2 regions of the Mycobacterium sp. 155 genome follow, and region 2 is predicted to be linked to the other one. Evidence: predicted binding sites of a transcription regulator. Region 2 holds the regulator's gene; the other holds the start of a gene.
What was found. The regulator HspR, encoded in region 2, represses chaperone genes until heat shock. The targets are predictions, from matches to a motif close to ANNTGAGTNNNNNNNACTCANNT.
Positions count from the first base shown of each region.

Region 1: lon (endopeptidase La) is a predicted target of HspR. The motif match lies at 5,616-5,638, and genes of this name have one in related genera.

Region 1 covers NZ_KB892705.1:1,298,605-1,308,768, reverse strand. The annotation lists gene B133_RS24295 (hypothetical protein) at 413-1,186, shown strand; gene B133_RS0106040 (hypothetical protein) at 1,213-1,482, shown strand; gene B133_RS0106035 (STAS/SEC14 domain-containing protein) at 1,533-1,808, opposite strand; partial or broken gene B133_RS25275 (hypothetical protein) at 1,744-1,881, shown strand; gene B133_RS0106030 (AraC family transcriptional regulator) at 2,075-3,091, opposite strand; gene B133_RS0106025 (arylsulfatase) at 3,202-5,541, shown strand; gene lon (endopeptidase La) at 5,650-8,001, shown strand; gene B133_RS0106015 (hypothetical protein) at 8,053-8,691, shown strand; gene B133_RS0106010 (hypothetical protein) at 8,786-9,355, shown strand; gene B133_RS0106005 (NAD(P)/FAD-dependent oxidoreductase) at 9,564-10,164, shown strand, end outside.
Region 2 covers NZ_KB892705.1:3,259,305-3,269,468, reverse strand. The annotation lists gene B133_RS0115725 (Xaa-Pro peptidase family protein) at 1-541, opposite strand, end outside; gene B133_RS0115720 (Xaa-Pro peptidase family protein) at 546-1,817, opposite strand; gene B133_RS0115715 (proline racemase family protein) at 1,993-3,009, opposite strand; gene dnaK (molecular chaperone DnaK) at 3,363-5,213, shown strand; gene grpE (nucleotide exchange factor GrpE) at 5,210-5,839, shown strand; gene dnaJ (molecular chaperone DnaJ) at 5,880-7,064, shown strand; gene B133_RS0115695 (heat shock protein transcriptional repressor HspR) at 7,126-7,503, shown strand; gene B133_RS0115690 (aldose 1-epimerase) at 7,569-8,471, opposite strand; gene B133_RS0115685 (FAD-binding oxidoreductase) at 8,516-9,682, opposite strand; gene B133_RS0115680 (hypothetical protein) at 9,721-10,164, opposite strand, start outside.

The sequences.
Region 1 (10,164 bases), 2.0 Mb from region 2:
TGAGAGCGCCCAAAAGTGCGCCAAACCCCGTGCGTCGCAGCGCGACACATTCAGGCACCGGCGTGGACCAAGCGCTCATCGGTCCACGCACGGGTGGGTGTCGGTCCAGAGCTGCGGGCCGGCACCAATCGATCACCGATCACCTCGACCGGCATTCTCTACATTGTTGCATAATACGATCATTGCACTGTCTGATAATCGTAGGCGTATATAGTCCGACCCCCGGCAGCGGGATGGAATGCGGAGGGACAGCCACAGTGAAGATCACCCGACATGCGATGCGGCACCGATTCGCCGCAAGCCATTTGATCCCACGCGTGCTGGGCTTCTCCGTCGATGGTTCTGCGGCTGACTTCCAGACCGTCGGAAGGCACCTACCGTTTGTGCGGTTCGTCTCCAGAATCCCGCCGGCGTGACCACCCAGCGCCCCCACTTCCACCACCCTCGATGGCGCTGGGGATACCGCACCGCGACGCGCCTGGCCGCCACGGCCATGGTGCTGGCGGCGCTCGTGAACGCCTGTCAGGCCGCACCTCCTGACCGGCGACCTCATGTCACCCGTCTGGCGAACATCCTCGCCCGCATGCCCGGAGTTCGCACAGTGAACAGCCGAGTAACCGACCGTCCAGCTCAAGGATGGGTGTCATTCACCATCACCGCGGAACCCGCCCAGGGCATCACCGTGGCCCAACTGGCCGCCGTGGCCGATCGCTACCTGCAAGACCTGCACCTGGTCGACTACACGGGCTACCGGTCAGAGCTTGACGTCATCGACGGCTGGAACCTCTTCGCGATCGACGGCGGCGAACTGCCTATCGTGAACGACCAGCAGATCATCGCCCAGGCACGCGACTGGGTCGCTCTGCGCCACCAATTCCCTGCCGCCACCGTCCAACTACGTGCCACCATTGCCCACCCTGGCAACCAATCCCCATCCGTGATGCAGGGCAATCCAACATCGCCAAGATCCAACTGCCCGACGACGCTGACTACACGGACGCCGCCAGCGCCGCCGCGACCCTGGCCAAGCAGTTCCCTCAACTGGCCGGACTCACCTGGACCATCAGCACCGGCAGCCAGCATCCCGCCGATATCAAGACCTCGCGGCGCTATCCCAGCGCCGCCGAACTCGACCTGTGGCGACGGGTCAACGCCGACCAAACTATCCCCCACACCAACCAACTGACCATCAACGGCCGTGTCGCTGCACCGGTGTGGATCGCCGCGCAAACCCGTTCCCACGATCCCACCGAGGCCATCACACTCGCGCGACAGCACCTACCGCTCCTGCGCGAACTCCCCGCACCGGTGCTCTACACCAGTAGCGACCAAATCCAAGGTCACATCACCGGCGACGGACGCGCCACCGCACCCGTCGCCATCACCGTCGGCGGCTGCACCGACCGCGACACCCTCGTCTACCACTCCCCACCCGCCGAGCAAGAACTCATCACCGCTTACGAAAAATGTCCGCACCCTTGACAACCCACGCAATCTCCCCGATAGGCCGCCGCGGCGGGACTACCAGGGTGCTACGAGCCGCCGCTGATCCACGCTCGGGCTTGTTCGAGATGCCCGCCGGGGAACTGTCGGATCTCGGCTGAGATGAAATGCGCGGCCAGATGTTCGGCGAGATCACCGAGGTGCGAATCGGTGACAACCGCGATCTTCTTCACATGCTTGTGATGATCACGTACAAAACGGATATGGGTCACCATCGCGCCCAGGCTGTCCCACCCCGGGAAGCGCGGCGCATCGATGATCAGGCCGGCCAGATCGCCGTGGGCCTCGATCTGCGGATCGACCACCTGTGCCAATTTGACGAAATCGTCCTTGTCGAGCGCCGCGTCGGGACGCACGAGGACGATCGAGTTCTTTTGATCCAAATTGCAATCGAGCATCATGCGCTCCTCGATGTCGGGGTGTGATACTGCCGTCATCGTGCCCCCTGCTGACAACACTCGAGAAGAGCACAAGGTCACCGATGTCGAGGGCGATCATCATGAGTCACCTTGCGCTTCAACCCTATCGATATCGCCGTACCGGCGATCTGTTGCAGCGTGATCTCTACTCGTCAGATCCGCGGCACCGGATCGATACGGGTGTTGCGGTAAGACGTCGGCGTCATACCGAACCACCGCTTGCAGGCGCGGGTGAGCACACTTTGCTCGGCGTAACCGAGTTGCCGGCAGAGTTGATCGAGGCTCAGGTCAGTATCGAGCAATAGACGTTGCGCCGCTTCGCGGCGGGCTTGGTCGACCAGTCCGCCGAACGTGACGTTCTCGGCCGCCAACCGGCGTTGCAGGGTCTTGGGGTGCACACCGATGTGACGGGCGATGTCGGTCAGCCCGACAGCACCGGTCGGCAGTAGTTGACGCACCAGGGTGCGCACCAACGGTCCAGTTGCAGGACTGAACTCACCGATGACGCGGCCGAGGTAGTCGACCGCCGTCTGATGGGCAAGTTGGTCGGTGGGCAGCGGCCGTTGCAGATCGATCGTGCGCAGCGTGAAGCCGGCAATCGATTCGGAAAATGTTGGCGGACAGCCGAAGTAGCGTTCATACTCATCGGGCGGAGTCAGCCCAGCATGGGGCAGGTGCACGGCGACCGGCCGGTAGCCAGCGCCGAGGAACAGACGCAGCACCCGCAGGGTGACGCCCAACGACAGCTCGATGGCCTGGGCCTGCGGCGGCGCTGGATCGAGGAGATATTCGAACTCGAAACGGCGCAGTTCTGGGTCGAGGTGTGCGGTCACCCGTGCGCTGATCGACGGACTGTAGGCGGCCATGAACTTGTCGAAAATCAGAAAGGCGTCGGCCACCGTGGCGGCGTTGCGCCCCGCCAGCCCCACCGGACCGAGGATCTCGATGCCCTGGCGCAGAGCCAGCCGCTGGCCGAAGTCGGGGATCTCGAGTGCAACGGCGGCATCTTCGAGCATCCGGGCCCCATTCGGAAGGGAAATGAACCGGTCGTGACGACCGATGTCGTCGTAGGGGATGTGGGCGGCAGCCACCAATGCGCGACTGTCTCCGCCGAGTTCGGCAACAAGCTGGTGAAAATCCGTGAGCGCAGTCCCTCGAATCACTGCCATGTCCCACAATGTCAAAGATTCGTCCCGGAATGTCAAGACGGCAGGTAGGGGTTTGCTGCACAGTGGATGGCCGGGCCTGGGTGACGTGCCAAACCGAAGAAAGGAACACGGTGTCGAACGTGCAGAGTGATCGGTTGGTGGCGCCCGTCCTGCCGGGCGGTGGCGTATTGCCTTTCGCCCCAGTGCCGTCGGGCAGCATCGCCGGCCGGACGTTGCAGGAGTCGACGTACAGCCCGCGGACGGTACCGCAGCGCCTGCACGATGACTCGCCCAACATCGTCATCGTCCTCATCGACGACGCCGGACCCGGCTTACCGTCGACATTCGGTGGTGAGGTGACCACTGCCACGCTCGACCGTATCTGTGCTGAAGGTGTGTCTTACAACAGGTTTCACACCACGGCGATGTGCTCGCCGACCCGGGCCTCCTTGCTCACCGGCCGCAATCACCACGCGATCGGCAACGGTCAGATCGCCGAACTTGCCAACGACTGGGACGGGTATGCCGGCAAGATCCCGCGATCGAGCGCCACAGTTGCCGAGGTGCTCAAGCAATACGGCTACGCGACATCGGCCTTCGGCAAGTGGCACAACACCCCGGCCGAGGAAACCACCGCCGCCGGGCCGTTCGACAACTGGCCCACTGGTCTGGGCTTCGAATACTTCTACGGTTTTCTGGCCGGTGAGGCTTCGCAGTATGAGCCGAACCTGGTGCGGAACACCACTGTGGTCCCGCCACCCAGAACTCCGGAACAGGGCTACCACCTGTCCGAGGATCTGGCCGACGATGCCATCTCCTGGCTGCGCCGACACAAGGCGTTCAACGCCGACAAGCCATTCTTCATGTATTGGGCCAGCGGGTGTCTCCACGGCCCGCACCACATCATGAAGGAATGGGCGGACAAATACGCCGGCAAGTTCGACGACGGCTGGGACGCATACCGGCAGCGGGTATTCGAACGTGCGAAGGACAAGGGCTGGATTCCGCAGGACTGCGAGTTGACGCCCAGGGACGAATCCCTCGCCGGTTGGGACGATATCCCCGACGACGAGAAGCCATTCCAGCGTCGCCTGATGGAAGTCGCGGCCGGCTATGCCGAACATGTCGACGTCCAGGTCGGCCGCATCACCGACGAGCTCGAATCACTGGGCTACGCCGAGAACACGTTGTTCTTCTACATCTGGGGCGACAACGGCTCCTCTGGCGAAGGCCAGAATGGCACGATCGCAGAACTGTTGGCGCAGAACGGCATTCCCACTACCGTACGCCAGCACATCGATGCCCTCGATGAACTCGGCGGCCTTGACTGCCTCGGCTCCCCACTCGTCGACAACCAGTACCACGCCGCGTGGGCGTGGGCCGGTAGCACGCCGTACAAAGGCATGAAGCTGCTCGCATCACATCTGGGCGGTACACGCAATCCCATGGCAGTGCGCTGGCCGCGAAAGATCACCGCCGAGCCCACGCCTCGCGACGTGTTCTTGCACTGCAACGACGTAGTGCCAACCATCTACGACATCGTCGGTATCGAGACTCCGCAGGTGGTCAACGGCGAGCCGCAGATGCCGCTCGCAGGAGCAAGTTTCGCCCGGACGCTCGGCGACCGAAACGCGCCCGGCGGCAAGAAGACCCAGTACTTCGAAATCATGGGCAGCCGCGCCATCTACCACGACGGCTGGATGGCCTGCGCCCGCGGCCCGCGGCTCCCGTGGCTACCCGGAATGCCTGAAGGCATCGCCACCTGGACCCCCGACAACGACCAGTGGGAGCTATACCACCTCGACGAGGACTGGTCACAGGCCAATGATCTCGCCGACCAGATACCCGAGAAACTCGCCCAGCTGCGGGAGATGTTCATCGTCGAAGCCGCCCGTAATGCGGTGTTGCCCATCGGTGGCGGCTTGTGGGTACCCGTCTATCACCCCGAGCTGCGCATCGCTCCCCCGTATCAGCAGTGGGAGTTCTCCGGCGACACGGTACGCATGCCGGAGTTCTGCGCACCGGCACTGGGCAACAAGAACAACGTCGTCACCATCGATGTCGACATCCCCGCCGCCGCCAACGGAGTGCTCTACGCCCTCGGCGCCGCGGCAGGCGGGCTGACTCTCTATCTCGACGACGGCTACCTCTGCTACGAGTACAACCTGTTCATCCTGTCGCGCACCAAGATCCGCTCAGCCGAAAAGGTGCCACCGGGACGTGCCACTCTCACCGTCACGACGCAATATGCCGAACCGCGCCCAGCCGGCCCACTGAACATCAGCATCGCGCGCAACGGTGAAATGATTGCGAGCGGTCAGGTACCGATCAGTGCACCGCTGCTGTTCACGGCCAACGACTGCCTCGACATCGGCACCTGCCTGGGTTCGCCGGTATCGCTCGACTACCGCGAACGCGCACCGTTCCCGTTCGAAGGCCACATCCAGCGCGTCCACGTCGCCTACACCTGACCCACTCCTGCGGCCGCAAAGGCAGGCTCCGGCAGGGCCGAATTCATCTCCGGGAACAAACCAGCGCCTGACAGGGTTGAGTGCATCAGACTGAACTTTGGAGGTTTGATGTCCGAACCAATTTCTGTGCCGGTGTTGTTCGTCGAAGAACCGATCCTGCTGCCTGGCATGGTGGTGCCGATCGAGCTCGACGACGCTGCGCGCGCGGCTATCGAAGCAGCACAAGCTGCAGCTCCGACCGGAGAGTCCGGCAAACTGCTGATCGCGCCACGCCTGGATGACCGCTACCCCACCCATGGCGTGATCGCGTCGATCGTGCAGGTTGGCCGCATGCCCGGTGGCGGTGCCGGCGCCGTCGTCCGTGGCGAGCGGCGCGCTCACATCGGGCCCGGCACCACCGGACCCGGTACCACCCTGTGGGTCGAGGTGGATGAGGCGCCTGAGCCCGAGGCCACCGACGAGACCAAGGCGCTGGCCGCCGAATACAAGAAGCTGCTGCTGGCTATGCTGCAGCGCCGCGAGGCGTGGCAGATTGTCGACGTGGTCAACAAGATCACCGACCCATCCGCCCTGGCGGACACCGCCGGCTACGCGTCGTACCTGACCGACGTCCAGAAGCGTCAGCTGTTGGAGACCGCCGACGTGGCCGAACGGCTGCGTGTACTGATCGACTGGACCGGCGAACACCTTGCCGAGGTCGAACTCAACGACAAGATCGCCGAGGATGTCCGGGCCGGGATGGACAAGCAGCAGAAGGAATTCCTGCTGCGCCAGCAGCTGGCCGCCATCCGCAAGGAGCTGGGTGAATCGGATGAACACGACGCCGGTTCCGTCGACGACTACCGGGCGCGCGTCGAAGCCGCCGATCTGCCGGAGAAGGTGCGCGAAGCCGCGCTGCGCGAGGTCGGCAAGCTGGAACGGTCCAGCGAGCAGAGCCCAGAGGGCGGCTGGATTCGCACCTGGCTGGACACTGTGCTGGAGCTGCCGTGGAACGTCAAGACCGAGGATTCGACGGACCTCAAGGGTGCCCGAGAGATTCTCGACGCCGACCACCACGGGCTGGACGACGTTAAGGACCGCATCATCGAATACCTGGCCGTGCGAGCGCGACGCACCCAGCGCGGCATGGCCGTCGTCGGCGGACGGGGGTCCGGTGCCGTAATGGTGCTGGCCGGTCCTCCGGGCGTCGGCAAGACGTCCCTGGGTGAGTCCGTCGCTCGCGCATTGGGCCGCAAGTTCGTGCGCGTCGCCCTGGGCGGCGTGCGCGACGAAGCCGAGATCCGTGGACACCGGCGTACCTATGTCGGCGCGCTGCCGGGCCGTATCGTGCGGGCCATCGGCGAGGCCGGCTCGATGAATCCTGTTGTGCTGCTGGACGAGATCGACAAGGTGGGCTCCGACTACCGCGGCGACCCGTCGGCCGCGCTGCTGGAGGTGCTTGACCCCGCGCAGAACCACACGTTCCGCGACCACTACCTGGAGCTGGATCTGGACCTGTCCGACGTCGTCTTCCTGGCGACCGCCAACGTCATCGAAAACATCCCGTCGGCGCTGCTGGACCGGATGGAGCTGATCCAGCTCGACGGCTACACCGAGGACGACAAGGTCGCCATCGCACGGGACTATCTGTTGCCCCGGCAGGCCGAGCGCGCGGCACTGACGGCCGATGAGGTTACGGTCACTGACGCAGCTTTGCGCAAGATCGCCGCGGACTACACCCGAGAGCCGGGTGTGCGGCAATTCGAGCGGCTGCTGGCCAAGGCACTGCGCAAGGTCACGACGGTGCTTTCCCGCAGGGACTCGGCCGAGGCCCCGATCGTGATCGACGAGCCGGATCTGGTCGAGTACCTGGGCCGTCCGCGGTTCACGCCGGAATCCACCGAGCGCACCGCGGTGCCGGGGGTGGCGACCGGTCTGGCCGTCACAGGTCTGGGTGGCGACGTGCTCTACATCGAGGCGAACGCCAACGATGGCGAGCCAGGGCTGAAGCTGACCGGTCAGCTGGGTGACGTGATGAAGGAATCAGCGCAGATCGCACTGTCCTACGTGCGTGCGCACGCCGAGCAGTTGGGCGTCGACCCCAAGGCGCTCAACCGGCAGATTCACGTCCACGTACCCGCCGGGGCGGTGCCCAAGGACGGCCCGTCGGCGGGTGTCACGATGGTGACTGCTCTGGTGTCGATGGCAACCGGGCGGCAGGTCCGCGGCGATGTCGGCATGACCGGTGAGGTCACTCTGAACGGCCGCGTGTTGCCCATCGGCGGCGTCAAGCAGAAACTGCTTGCGGCACAACGGGCGGGGCTGAAGACGGTCTTCATCCCGCAACGCAACGAGCCCGATCTCGATGAGGTGCCCGCCGAGGTGCTCGAGGCACTGGAGGTCAAGCCGATGACCGACGTGGCCGACATCATCGCGCAGGCGCTCGAGCCGGCCGAGCAGTTCGCGGCGGCTGCGGCGTAATGCCCAAGTAATACCCGGTTTCCGAAGCGCACCGGCGGGTACGCGACCAGTATGGCCAACGACGATCTGGTCCGGCGTCTGCTGGACACCGCCGGGACGACATACGCCGAACAAGCCGGGATTCACCTGCGGGACAAGCCGATGCCACTGTTCGAGCTGCTGACGATGTGCATGCTCGCGAGTAAACCGATCGACGCCGGGATCGCGACGCAGGCGGCCCGCGAACTGTTCCGCTGTGGGCTGCGCACACCGCAGGCCGTTCTTGACTGCGACCGGCAGACGATGATCGACGCCTTCGGACGGGCCCACTACGCGCGCTACGACGAAAGCTCCGCGACGCGCATGTCGGCGATCGCGACGGCGGTGTCTGACGACTATGGCGGCGATCTGCGCCGCCTCGCCGAGCAGAGCGGGCAGGACACCACCGAGGCCAAGCGATTGCTGATGCGGTTCAAAGGAATCGGAGACACCGGCGCCGACATCTTCCTGCGGGAGGTACAGGACACCTGGCCGTGGGCCCGGCCGTACTTCGACGACCGGGCGCGCGCGGCCGCAGCCAACCTCGGACTACCCGACACGTCGGAGGAACTGGGTCGGCTGGTGCCGCACGATACTGCGAAACTCGCCGCGGCACTGATCCGGGTATCGCTGGATACCGGCCTGCGTGCCGAGCTGACCGACGGGCAGTGATCCGGCCGGCCGCTTGGCCGCCGCCACCGTTTCGCCGGCGACATGCGCGTGACGGGATGAGAAACCTTCAGTCCGCGGGCTATGGTTGCGCGTCGTGAGGCGTTGTGCAGTCCTGACCGCGGCAGCTGCAGCATTGGTCGGATGTTCCTCCGGCACGGTTGTCAACACCGGTGACGCACCCCCGCAGATCCCTACGACCACGTCGACAGCCGTGCCGCAGTACAGCACCGCGAACCTCGTCGACGGCTCCGCCTACGCCACCGAGGTGGACGGTCGCACCGGGTACTACTTCAGCACCCCGAGCGGACGCTGGCGATGCGCAATCCTGCCCCGTGACAAGGCGGGCTGCCAGTCCGCGAACGGGTTGTCGACCATCGCCGTCAGCGGCGCCCCCACCGCGGTGCCCGACGGCAGCGGCGGCACCACTACACCCAACGCGATCGCCGTCGACCGCGACCACGACGCCGGATTCATCGCGCTGACCGAACCCGAGTTCTCCGTGGACGACGCAAAGACACTGCCCTTCGGCAAAGTGCTTGCGGTAGCGGGATTTCGGTGCAATGTGCAGGAATCCTCCGGCATATCGTGCGTGCGCGAACTGACCGGCAAAGGATTCACGTTCTCGGGCGAAACGTTCACTCCGCAGTACACGGACATCCCTTAACGAGAAGGAATGATCCGGATCGGCACGTCGGGCTGGTCATACGACCATTGGACCGGCGTGCTGGCGGTCTATGAGCTACTGCAGCGGTACGACGCGGCGTATGTCGTGATGAGCTGTACGCCGGTTCCTACCCGACCTCGAGGGTCATGCAGTGTGCAATGCCCGAACGCTCAAGCGGTTGCCCTCGGCGCGAGTACGCTGAGTTGGCATGACCCAATCCACGTCCCAGTCATCCACTTTCGTGATCGTCGGCGGTGGCTTGGCTGGCGCTAAAGCCGCTGAAGCGCTGCGGGACAATGACTTTGGCGGAAAGGTCATACTTTTCGCCGCCGAGGATCATCTACCCTACGAACGCCCACCGCTGTCCAAGGAGTATCTGGCCGGCAAAAAGGCCCTCGCAGATTTCACCGTCGACCCCGCCGACTGGTACCGCGACCACCACATCGACCTGCGGGTGGGCACGACGGTGACCGCCGTCAACCCCGGCGACCACACCGTCACCCTGCCCGACGACAGCACCGTCGGCTACGACAAGCTCCTGCTCGCCACCGGATCGGCCGCGCGACGCCCGCCGATCCCCGGCGGCGACACGGCTGGCGTGCACTATCTGCGCACCGTCGACGACGCTGCGGCCCTACGCGACACGCTGACCGAGGGGGCTTCGCTCGCGATCGTCGGCGCGGGATGGATCGGCCTCGAGGTCGCCGCGGGCGCCCGCGAACGCGGCGTGAACGTCACCGTCGTCGAGTCCGCGGAGCTGCCGCTGCTGGGCTCGCTCGGCGCCGAGGTCGGCGAGGTGTTCGCCCAGC
Region 2 (10,164 bases):
TGAGCCGACCGCCGTCGATCACGTCCACCCCGAGTTTGGCGAGGGCGTCGACGCCGAGCGGATCAATCCGGTCGACGGCGATTCGGCAGTGCCCGCCGCCGAGCGCCCCCCGGATCTCCGCGGCCCACGATGCAACGTTGCGGTCCGTGGCATCGCCTTTGGTGAGGTACATCCACGACGTCGCCAACCGCACCTCGTCGATTCCGGGGAGCCCGTCGTTGACGTGCAGCGCACCCTCGAACTCGAACATGATCGCCGGCCCGTCGGCGACGATCAGCGCGTAACGGCACGGGTCGTGCATGGTCCAGATCATCATGTTCGACGAGTCGAGCGTGTACCGGATATTGACCGGGTCGTACAGCAGGATGGCCGCGCAGTCGTGCAGGGCCAGCTGTCCGCGGAGCCGGCTCAGTCGGTACCTGCGGGCGCGGTCCAGGACGTCGTCGCTGATCGTGCTGATCAGAGGTTTGTCGGCACCGTCCGGATTGAGATAGGCCAGCTTGCGCGGATCGTGGAAGACGTCAGTCGAGCCCTCGGTCACGGCGTCAGTCCTCCCACGGGAACGTGTCCAGGCGCTCGGCTCCGTTTGCGGTGAGCAGGACTTGGGTTTCGAGCTTGATCGATTCGCTGCCCTTTTCGGCGATCAGGCTTTCCACGTTGATCACCATGTTCTCCTCGAAGCATCCGCCGTAGGAGGGATCGAAGTCAGGGTGCAGGCCGATGAAGGGCCACTCGTCGGCCATACCGGAACCGTGAACGGCGCAGGTGTACCGATAGGGAATGTACTTCTCCGGGATCTGCCACGAGCGTGCGTTGAACTCGGTGAACTCCAGGCCCGGCCGCAGCAGCGCCATGTTGTGGTCGATCTGCTCGCGTGCGTCGGCGTAGAGCTCACGTTGCTTCGGCGTCATGGGCACGTGTCCGCAGGTCCAGGATCGTGAGAGGTCGGCGAGATAGCCGTACGGACCGACCATGTCGGTGTCGAACGCGATGATCTCCCCGCGCTGCACCTTGCGCGACGAGCACTCCTTGAACCAGGGATTGGTGTTGGGACCGGCCGTGAGCAGCTTCGTCTCGATGTACTCGCCGCCCGAGCGGGCGTTCTCGTAGTGCAGTTCGGCCCAGATCTCCTGCTCGGTGCGGCCCGGTTCAGACACCTCGTAAACCCGTGCCATCCCGGCCTCGCAGACCCGGATGGTCCAGCGCATCAGCTCGAGCTCGTCCGCACTTTTGATCGCGCGGGCGCGCTCGGTGAGCGGTCCCGCGTCCACGACGCCGACGCCCAGGTTTGCGAGTGCTTGCACGCCCGGATGCTCGAGCCGATCGACGGCTAGCGTGCAGCGCCCGGTGCCGAGGGCTTCGCGGATCTCTACGGCCCAGGTCTCGACGTTGCGCTTGGCGGCGTTTCCGGCGGTCAAGAACATCCACGTCGTCGCAAGCCGCACGTCGTCGACCGTCGGTAGGCCTTCGCTGACGTGCAGCGCGCCGTCGCTTTCGAACATGATCACCGGACCGTCGGCGACGATGAGTGCATAACGAACCGGATCGTGCATAGTCCAGATCGCCATGTTCGACGAATCCAGCGCGTAGCGGATGTTGACCGGGTCGTAGAGCAGCATCCCGGCGTAACCGTGCTGGGTGATTTGATCGCGGATGCGTCCCAGCCGATAGCGCCGGGCGCGGTCGAGGACGTCGTCGCCGATGGTGCTGATCAGCGGCTTGTCCGCGCCGTCGGGGTTCAGGTAGGCACTCTTGCGCGGATCGTGAAAAACCTGGCCGGCATCGGATGCGGCGGGACTCTCGGACGCAGCGGTCATGTGGTCTCTTTTCGCTCGCGGTCGAACCGGTGCGACACAGTGTGGGCCCGCACATAGCCGGGGAATGGGCTTACCAGCCGGTAGCAAATTGCTGAGTCAGAAGTCCGCGGTAGAGCTATTCGGAGGTAGCGACACCGCAGCGAGCAGCGGTGCAATGGCACTGGAGGCCATCTGGCTAACGCAGGACGAATCCTGGAATGAGGGTGTCGTCGGGGTCGACGCTGAAGAGGTGCTCGCCGGTGCGGAACGCCGTCCCGGTGACCACGGGAACGACGCTCGGGTACCCGAGGGTGATTGCGGTGTCGCGGATGCGGGCGCGGAACTCGGACCCGACGATGGAACCGTGGATCAGTTCGTGCTCGGCGTCGAGAAGCCCGCGCGCGGCCAGCGTCGCAACGCGAGCGCTGGTACCCGAACCGCAGGGTGAGCGATCCACTTGACCGTCGGCGAAGATGGTGACGTTGCGCTGGCGCGGGTTGCCTTGCTGGTCGGTTCCGTCGTCGGCGAAGAAGATGGTGCCGTAGATCCCGCTGAGGCGATCATCTTCGGGATGCCGTGCGTACTCGGTGCCCGACAATGCGGCCTTCACCTCGCGCCCGAGGGCAATCAGTTCGGGGAGGTCCGCGGGCGCGACGTCCAGTCCCACGTCAGCGACGTCGACCTGCGCGTAGATCGCGCCGCCGAACGTCACGTCGGCCTTGATCGTGCCGCGTGAGGTTTCCACCGAGACGTCGCGATGGAGCACGTAGCTCGGCACATTCACGAACTCGACGCCGGTCACTCGGCCACCTTCCGAGTGCACCCGCGCGGTGACTCGGCCGGACGGAACGTCGATCACGACGTCGGTGACACCGGAAGGATCCTCGGCCACTTTCCCGGTGTGCAGCGCCCATGCGCCCAGTGCGATGGTGCCGTGCCCGCACGCCGTGGAGAAGCCGTCCTTGTGCCAGAAGAGCACGCCGAGGTCGGCGCCGTCGTCGTCGGGCGGGACCAGGAACCCGCCGTACATGTCGGCGTGACCGCGCGGCTCAAAACACAGCAGCTGCCGTAGACCGTCCACCGCCGGGTCGGTGATGGCGGTGACGCGCTTGGCCGCGACCGTACCGCCGGCCAACTCCGGGACGTCCGCCACGATGCGGAAAGGCTCACCACCGGTGTGATAGTCGACAGCGGAGATCGGGGCAGCGGCCATGGGACGAGAAGCTATCACCACCAGAACAAACGGAACCAGCTCGTCATCTGCGGGCCGTCCTAACCGCGCACCCTGCCCGCGACACCGGAACACGGACGGGAAACCTCCGCACTACCCGTGCCGGCGCTACCGACGTTCCGACACGCATCCGACAGCTTTGATGACGGTCCGACAAGGCAGACGGATTCCGACAGTTACGAGGTTGGGAACAAATCCAGGGAAGCCCACGTTGACCAGTTCGACAACAAGTTGAGTGAAACAGACTCAAGTCTGGGTTGACAATCGATAGTCGGTTGGAGCAGACTTGAGCGCAGTCCGCTCAGACCCCTACATGTCTAACAGGAGGCAACACTATGGCTCGTGCGGTCGGTATCGACCTCGGGACCACCAACTCCGTCGTCGCGGTTCTGGAAGGTGGCGACCCCGTCGTCGTCGCCAACTCCGAGGGCTCCCGCACCACCCCGTCGGTCGTCGCGTTCGCGCGCAACGGCGAGGTGTTGGTCGGTCAGCCCGCCAAGAACCAGGCGGTGACCAACGTCGACCGGACCATTCGTTCGGTCAAGCGCCACATGGGCACCGATTGGTCCGTGGAGATCGACGGCAAGCACTACACCGCGCAGGAGATCAGCGCGCGTGTGCTCATGAAACTCAAGCGGGACGCCGAGGCCTACCTCGGTGAGGACATCGCAGACGCCGTCATCACCGTGCCCGCGTACTTCAACGACGCCCAGCGTCAGGCCACCAAGGAAGCCGGCCAGATCGCCGGCCTCAACGTGCTGCGCATCGTCAACGAGCCGACCGCGGCCGCCTTGGCCTACGGCTTGGACAAGGGCGAGAAGGAACAGACCATCCTGGTCTTCGACCTCGGTGGCGGCACCTTCGACGTCTCGCTGCTGGAAATCGGCGACGGCGTCGTCGAGGTCCGCGCGACTTCCGGTGACAACCACCTCGGTGGCGACGACTGGGACGACCGCATCGTGGAATGGCTGGTCGACAAGTTCAAAGGCACGTCGGGCATCGACCTGACCAAGGACAAGATGGCCATGCAACGGCTGCGTGAGGCCGCCGAGAAGGCCAAGATCGAACTCTCGAGCTCGCAGAGCACCTCGATCAACCTGCCCTACATCACCGTCGACGCCGACAAGAACCCGCTGTTCCTCGACGAGCAGCTGACCCGTGCCGAGTTCCAGCGCATCACGCAAGATCTGCTGGACCGCACTCGCAAGCCGTTCCAGCAGGTGATCAAGGATGCCGGCATCGCCGTGGGCGACATCGACCACGTGGTGCTGGTGGGTGGTTCCACCCGTATGCCCGCGGTCACCGAACTGGTCAAGGAGATGACCGGCGGCAAGGAGCCCAACAAGGGCGTGAACCCCGACGAGGTTGTCGCCGTGGGCGCCGCGTTGCAGGCCGGTGTGCTCAAGGGTGAGGTGAAAGACGTTCTGCTGCTTGACGTCACCCCGCTGTCCCTGGGTATCGAAACCAAGGGTGGCGTGATGACGAAGCTCATCGAGCGCAACACCACCATCCCGACCAAGCGGTCGGAGACCTTCACCACCGCTGACGACAACCAGCCGTCGGTGCAGATCCAGGTCTTCCAGGGTGAGCGTGAAATCGCTTCGCACAACAAGCTGCTCGGGTCCTTCGAGCTGACTGGTATCCCGCCGGCCCCCCGCGGCGTGCCGCAGATCGAGGTCACCTTCGACATCGACGCCAACGGCATCGTGCACGTCACCGCCAAGGACAAGGGCACCGGCAAGGAAAACACGATCAAGATCCAGGAAGGCTCCGGCCTGTCCAAGGAAGAGATCGACCGGATGATCAAGGACGCCGAGGCGCACGCCGACGAGGACCGCAAGCGTCGCGAAGAGGCCGACGTCCGCAACCAGGCCGAGTCGCTCGTCTACCAGACGGAGAAGTTCGTCAAGGAGCAGCGCGAGGCCGAGGGCGGATCGAAGGTGCCCGAGGAGACCTTGAGCAAGGTCGACGCCGCGATCTCCGACGCGAAGAAGGCGCTGGAAGGCACCGACATCGCCGCGATCAAGTCCGCGATGGAGAAGCTGGGCGAGGAGAGCCAGGGTCTGGGTCAGGCCATCTACGAGGCCACTCAGGCCGAGCAGGCCGCCGGTGCTTCAGGCTCCACCAGTTCCGATGACGACGTGGTTGACGCCGAGGTCGTCGACGATGACAGGGAGACCAAGTGAGTGAGAACGATTCGCACGAGCCGGTGACCATCACCGACAAACGGCGCATCGATCCCAGCACCGGCGAGGTACGTGAGCAGGCGTCGGCCCCCAGCGGGCCGGCGTCCGCCGCGCCCGACGCCTCGGGTTCGGCCGCCGACGCAGGCGCATCCAACGATGAGATCGCCGAATTGAAGGCCACCCTGCAGCGGGTCAAGGCGGAGTACGACAACTACCGCAAGCGCGCCCTGCGGGATCAGCAGCTCATCGCCGAGCGGAGCAAGGGCGCCGTCGTCACCCAGTTGTTGGGCGTGCTCGATGATCTCGAGCGGGCCCGCAGCCACGGTGACCTGGAATCCGGACCGCTCAAGTCCGTTGCCGACAAGCTGGTCGGCGCGCTTGAGGGGCTTGGCCTTTCCGCATTCGGTCAAGAGGGCGACGAATTCGACCCGTCGCTGCACGAGGCCGTGCAGCACGAGGGCGACGGAACCCATCCGGTGATCGGAATGGTGATGCGTCGCGGTTACAAGGTCGGTGACCAGGTGGTGCGGCATGCCATGGTCGGTGTCGTCGACACCGTGCCCGACGCCGGCGGTGCCGATAATCCGGACGCCGCGGCTGTCCAGGCCCCAAAATCAAACAACTAGACAAACCGACTAAAGAGACGAGGTAAGGAGGTGGCGCAGTATGGCCCAGCGTGAATGGGTCGAGAAGGACTTCTACAAGGAGCTTGGCGTCTCCTCTGACGCCAGCGCCGACCAGATCAAGAAGGCCTACCGGAAACTGGCCTCCGAGCTGCATCCCGACCGGAACCCCGACGCGGGAGCCGCGGAGCGGTTCAAGGCGGTATCCGAAGCCAACAGCGTTCTGTCGGACCCCGCGAAGCGCAAGGAGTATGACGAAACCCGGCGGCTGTTCGCCGACGGCGGCTTCGGCCGCCGGTTCAACACCGGCAGCGGTGGGGGCGGCGGCTTCGGTGGTGGATACGGTTCCGACGGAGCTGAATTCAATCTCGGCGACCTGTTCGATGCGGCCGGAGAGAGCGGCGGCGCGAACATCGGTGATCTCTTCGGCGGACTGTTCGGGCGCGGTGCGCAGCCGCGCCCGAGCCGGCCGCGGCGGGGCAATGACCTGGAAACCGAGACCGAGCTGTCGTTCCTGGAAGCCACCAAAGGCGTGGCCATGCCGCTGCGGCTGACCAGCCCGGCGCCGTGCACCAACTGCCACGGCAGCGGTGCGCGTCCGGGGACCAGCCCGAAGGTGTGCCCGAACTGCAACGGTTCTGGCGTGGTCAACCGCAACCAGGGCGCGTTCGGGTTCTCCGAGCCGTGCACCGAATGCCGGGGCAGCGGCTCGATCATCGAGCACCCGTGTGATGAGTGCAAAGGCACCGGGGTCACCACCCGGACCCGCACCATCAACGTCCGGATCCCTCCGGGCGTCGAGGACGGTCAGCGCATCCGGCTGGCCGGACAGGGTGAGGCCGGATTGCGCGGTGCACCATCCGGTGACCTCTATGTCACCGTGCATGTGCGCCCGGACAAGGTGTTCGGCCGTGACGGCGATGACCTGACCGTCGCAGTCCCGGTGAGTTTCCACGAATTGGCGCTCGGCACAACACTTTCCGTGCCGACGCTGGACGGCAAGGTCGGCGTCCGGGTGCCCAAGGGCACCTCCGACGGCCGGATCCTGCGGGTTCGTGGACGCGGAGTGCCCAAGCGGTCCGGTGGTCACGGCGACCTGCTGGTCACCGTGAAGGTGGCGGTACCGCCGAAGCTCGAGGGCGAAGCGGCAGAGGCGCTGGAGGCATACGCGAAAGCCGAGCGGGCCAGTGGATTTGATCCGCGGGCCGGATGGGCGGGGAACGTATGACGACTCGCTGGCGCGGCGATGAGCGCGTGCGCGAAGAGCAGACGGTGAGGAATCGACTGCTATGAGTAAGCGTAAAGAGGAAGCACGCACGTTTCTGATCTCGGTGGCAGCCGAGCTGGCCGGTATGCACGCGCAGACCCTGCGCACATACGACCGGCTCGGCCTGGTCACCCCGCAACGCAGTTCCGGTGGGGGACGGCGGTATTCGGAGCGTGACGTCGATCTGCTGCGCGAGGTGCAGCGCCTGTCCCAGGACGAAGGCGTCAACCTCGCCGGCATCAAGCGCATCATCGAACTCACCAATCAGGTCGATGCCCTGCGCGCCAGGGTCTCCGAGCTGACCCAGCAGGTGGAGCAGCTCAGCGCAGGCTCCCGCCACGATGTCGGGATGACCTCCAAGGCCGTGGTTGTCTGGCAGCCCCGACGGGGCGTCCGCTAGCTGCCGAGCGGCCAGTTATCGCACGCGAATTTCGAAAAACCGTGTCATAACCGGCCATTCGACATTTAGCTGACCTTGATCGAAAACGTACTGGTTTCGGGCTGTCCCGGAACGGCCATCGCGTAGTCTCCGCGGCGCAGCGCGTCGGTGGGCGCGGCCATCGGCTCGATCCCGATGACATCGTCGTTGCTTGGCGCGAAGAGCTGCGCGGCCGGATAGCCGCGCACGAACGTCACCTCGACGCGCCGTCCGCCGCCCGAGATCGCGAATACCGAACCATCGTGAACCTGGTCGAACCCATGGTCGAGTTCGGTGTCCTTGAGCGGCTCGGTGCCGCCAGCCCATTCCTCGGTGTCGCCGGTTGGGATGCCCCAGTTGTCCACCGGCAGATGCCGCATGGTCGGCGTCTGCAGTTGCCACTCCTCACGGGGCACGTCGGGGAGCTTGAGATACGGGTGATAGCCGTAACACAGAGGTACCGACGCCGCGGTCGACGGCATCACCGTGGTGGCCACGGTGAGCGTGCGGTCGGCCAGCGTCACCGTCATCGTCAGGATGTGCGGGAATGGGAAGGTCGTCAGTAGCCGCGGCTTACCACCCCAGTCGAGGATCGCGACCAGCTTGTTGTCGGTTTGTTCGATCACCAACCAACCGGGGTCGGCGGCCAGTACACCATGGATGGGCACACCATGTTGGTCGCTGCGGACCCCGGCCACGCCGGGTGTGAGCGTCACGACCGCGCCGTTGATGGCGTATTTGCTGGCGCTCAACCGATTTGCCCACGGGTAGAGGATCGGGATGCCCATCGTCTTGCCGGTGGTGATGTAGGCCTCCAAGCCGCGTCGCTGGCCGAGAAACTCGACGCCGTCATCGGCCAGCGATGTGCACACCATGCCGGCGACCGGTACATAGGTGGCGGTCAGAGCTGACGACGGGTCGCGCAGGATAACGGGCTGAAAGTCGGCCATGGCGCCAGTCTGTCACGTGGTCCGGGATGCCACACGGGTACCAGTCAGTCTGTCAGCGGGTCATGCTGGATGCGTTCCGGTGGCGCACCGCGGGCGATCAACGCGGCTTTCGTCGCCTCCACCATGCCGGGACCGCCGCAGATCAGGATCTGCCGGTCACCCCAGCCGCCGTAGCGCGTCACCACGTCGGGAAGGCGTCCGGTCTGGCGGACATGCAGGCCGCGGGGCGGCTGAACATCGGGATAGTCTGTGGCCCAAGGCGGATCGGTGCTGTATTCGGAGACCGGTGTCACCGACAACCACGGGTTCATCGATGCGATCTGCCAGAGCGTGTTCAGGTCATAGAGGTCGCACGGGTAGCGCCCTCCGAAGAACAGGTGCACGCGCGGGTTCACCCCGTGCTGGGTCATGTCCATGAGAAGAGTCCGCAGCGGCGCTAGCCCGGTGCTGCCCGCGACCATGAGCACATCCTCGCCGGCCCGGTCGACGTGCATGGCGCCGTGTGGGCTGGATATCCGCCACCGATCCCCGGTGTGGGTTTCGGCGACGATCGCGGTGCTCACCATGCCACCGGTGACCGAGCGGACGTGGAACTCGATGACGCCTGACCGGTCTGTGGGAATGGAGGGACTGAGGTAACGCCACCGCCGCGGCCACTGCGGCACCTGGACTGTCACGTACTGGCCGGGGTGGTAGAACAGCGGCTGGTCGAGGTGGAGTCGGATCACCGAGACGTCGCGCGTGACGCGAAGGTGCTCGATGACGGTGCCGTCGCAGTAGGCCGGGGACTGCTCGGCATCAGCTGCCCCGCGCATCACCCCGATGAACAGCCCGACCGCGTCGTGTGCGGCCTCGGCGATCCGGTCGGTGAAGCCGGCACCTAGATGCGTGCGCATCGTGGTGAGTAGGGCGTCCTGCATTGAATCGTAATGTTGTTGTGTCACACCGTATTTACGGTGGTCTCGGCCCAACTGGGCCAGGAATGCCACCGGCTCTTCGGCGCGTTGGGCGATGAGTTCGGAGAACAGCCAGGTCATCGCCTGGGCGAAGACTGTGCGTTGCCGCTCCATGTCCGGCGGAAAAAGATCCCGTGTGGTCAGGTCGGTGACGAACCAGTGGGTGTAGAAATCACGGATCAGGGTGCCGGAACCGTGTTCAGGGTCGACGGCATCGCGGAGTACCTGCAACGCATCACGGTCATCGAGGCCCACGCGGTCGCATTCTAAACGTGCCGATGCGCGGGCTGAACTCACTGCCGCCGATATTGGGCGACGAAATCGGCCTCGGCCTCCTTGGCCTGTTGAATGCTCGGCAGGGACATGCCGAATTCCACGAAATTGCGGGCGGATGAGTGGTCCATGCCCTGTTTGACCAGCATGCTGTACACGAAGTAGTTCAGGCCCGCCTGCGATTTCTTGAGGGCGATCGCCGCGGTCCGCAGGATCTCGTAACCGAGCTCGGACTCAGTCATCCGGCTGGCCCGGGACGAGAGCTGAATCTGTTGCAGCTGACCGCTGATCGCCGCGCTGACACTGACCGTGCCTGGCGGATTGGTGACGACGAACAGCGAGAACATGGTTTCTTGTTCGTCGTCGTCGTCGTCGTCGTCGTCGCCTGCCGCCTGAGCTGGTTCGTGGAAGGCGGCAAGGTCGCTGTCCAAGTCGTACTCGTCGTCGGCCGGTGGTTGCGGGCC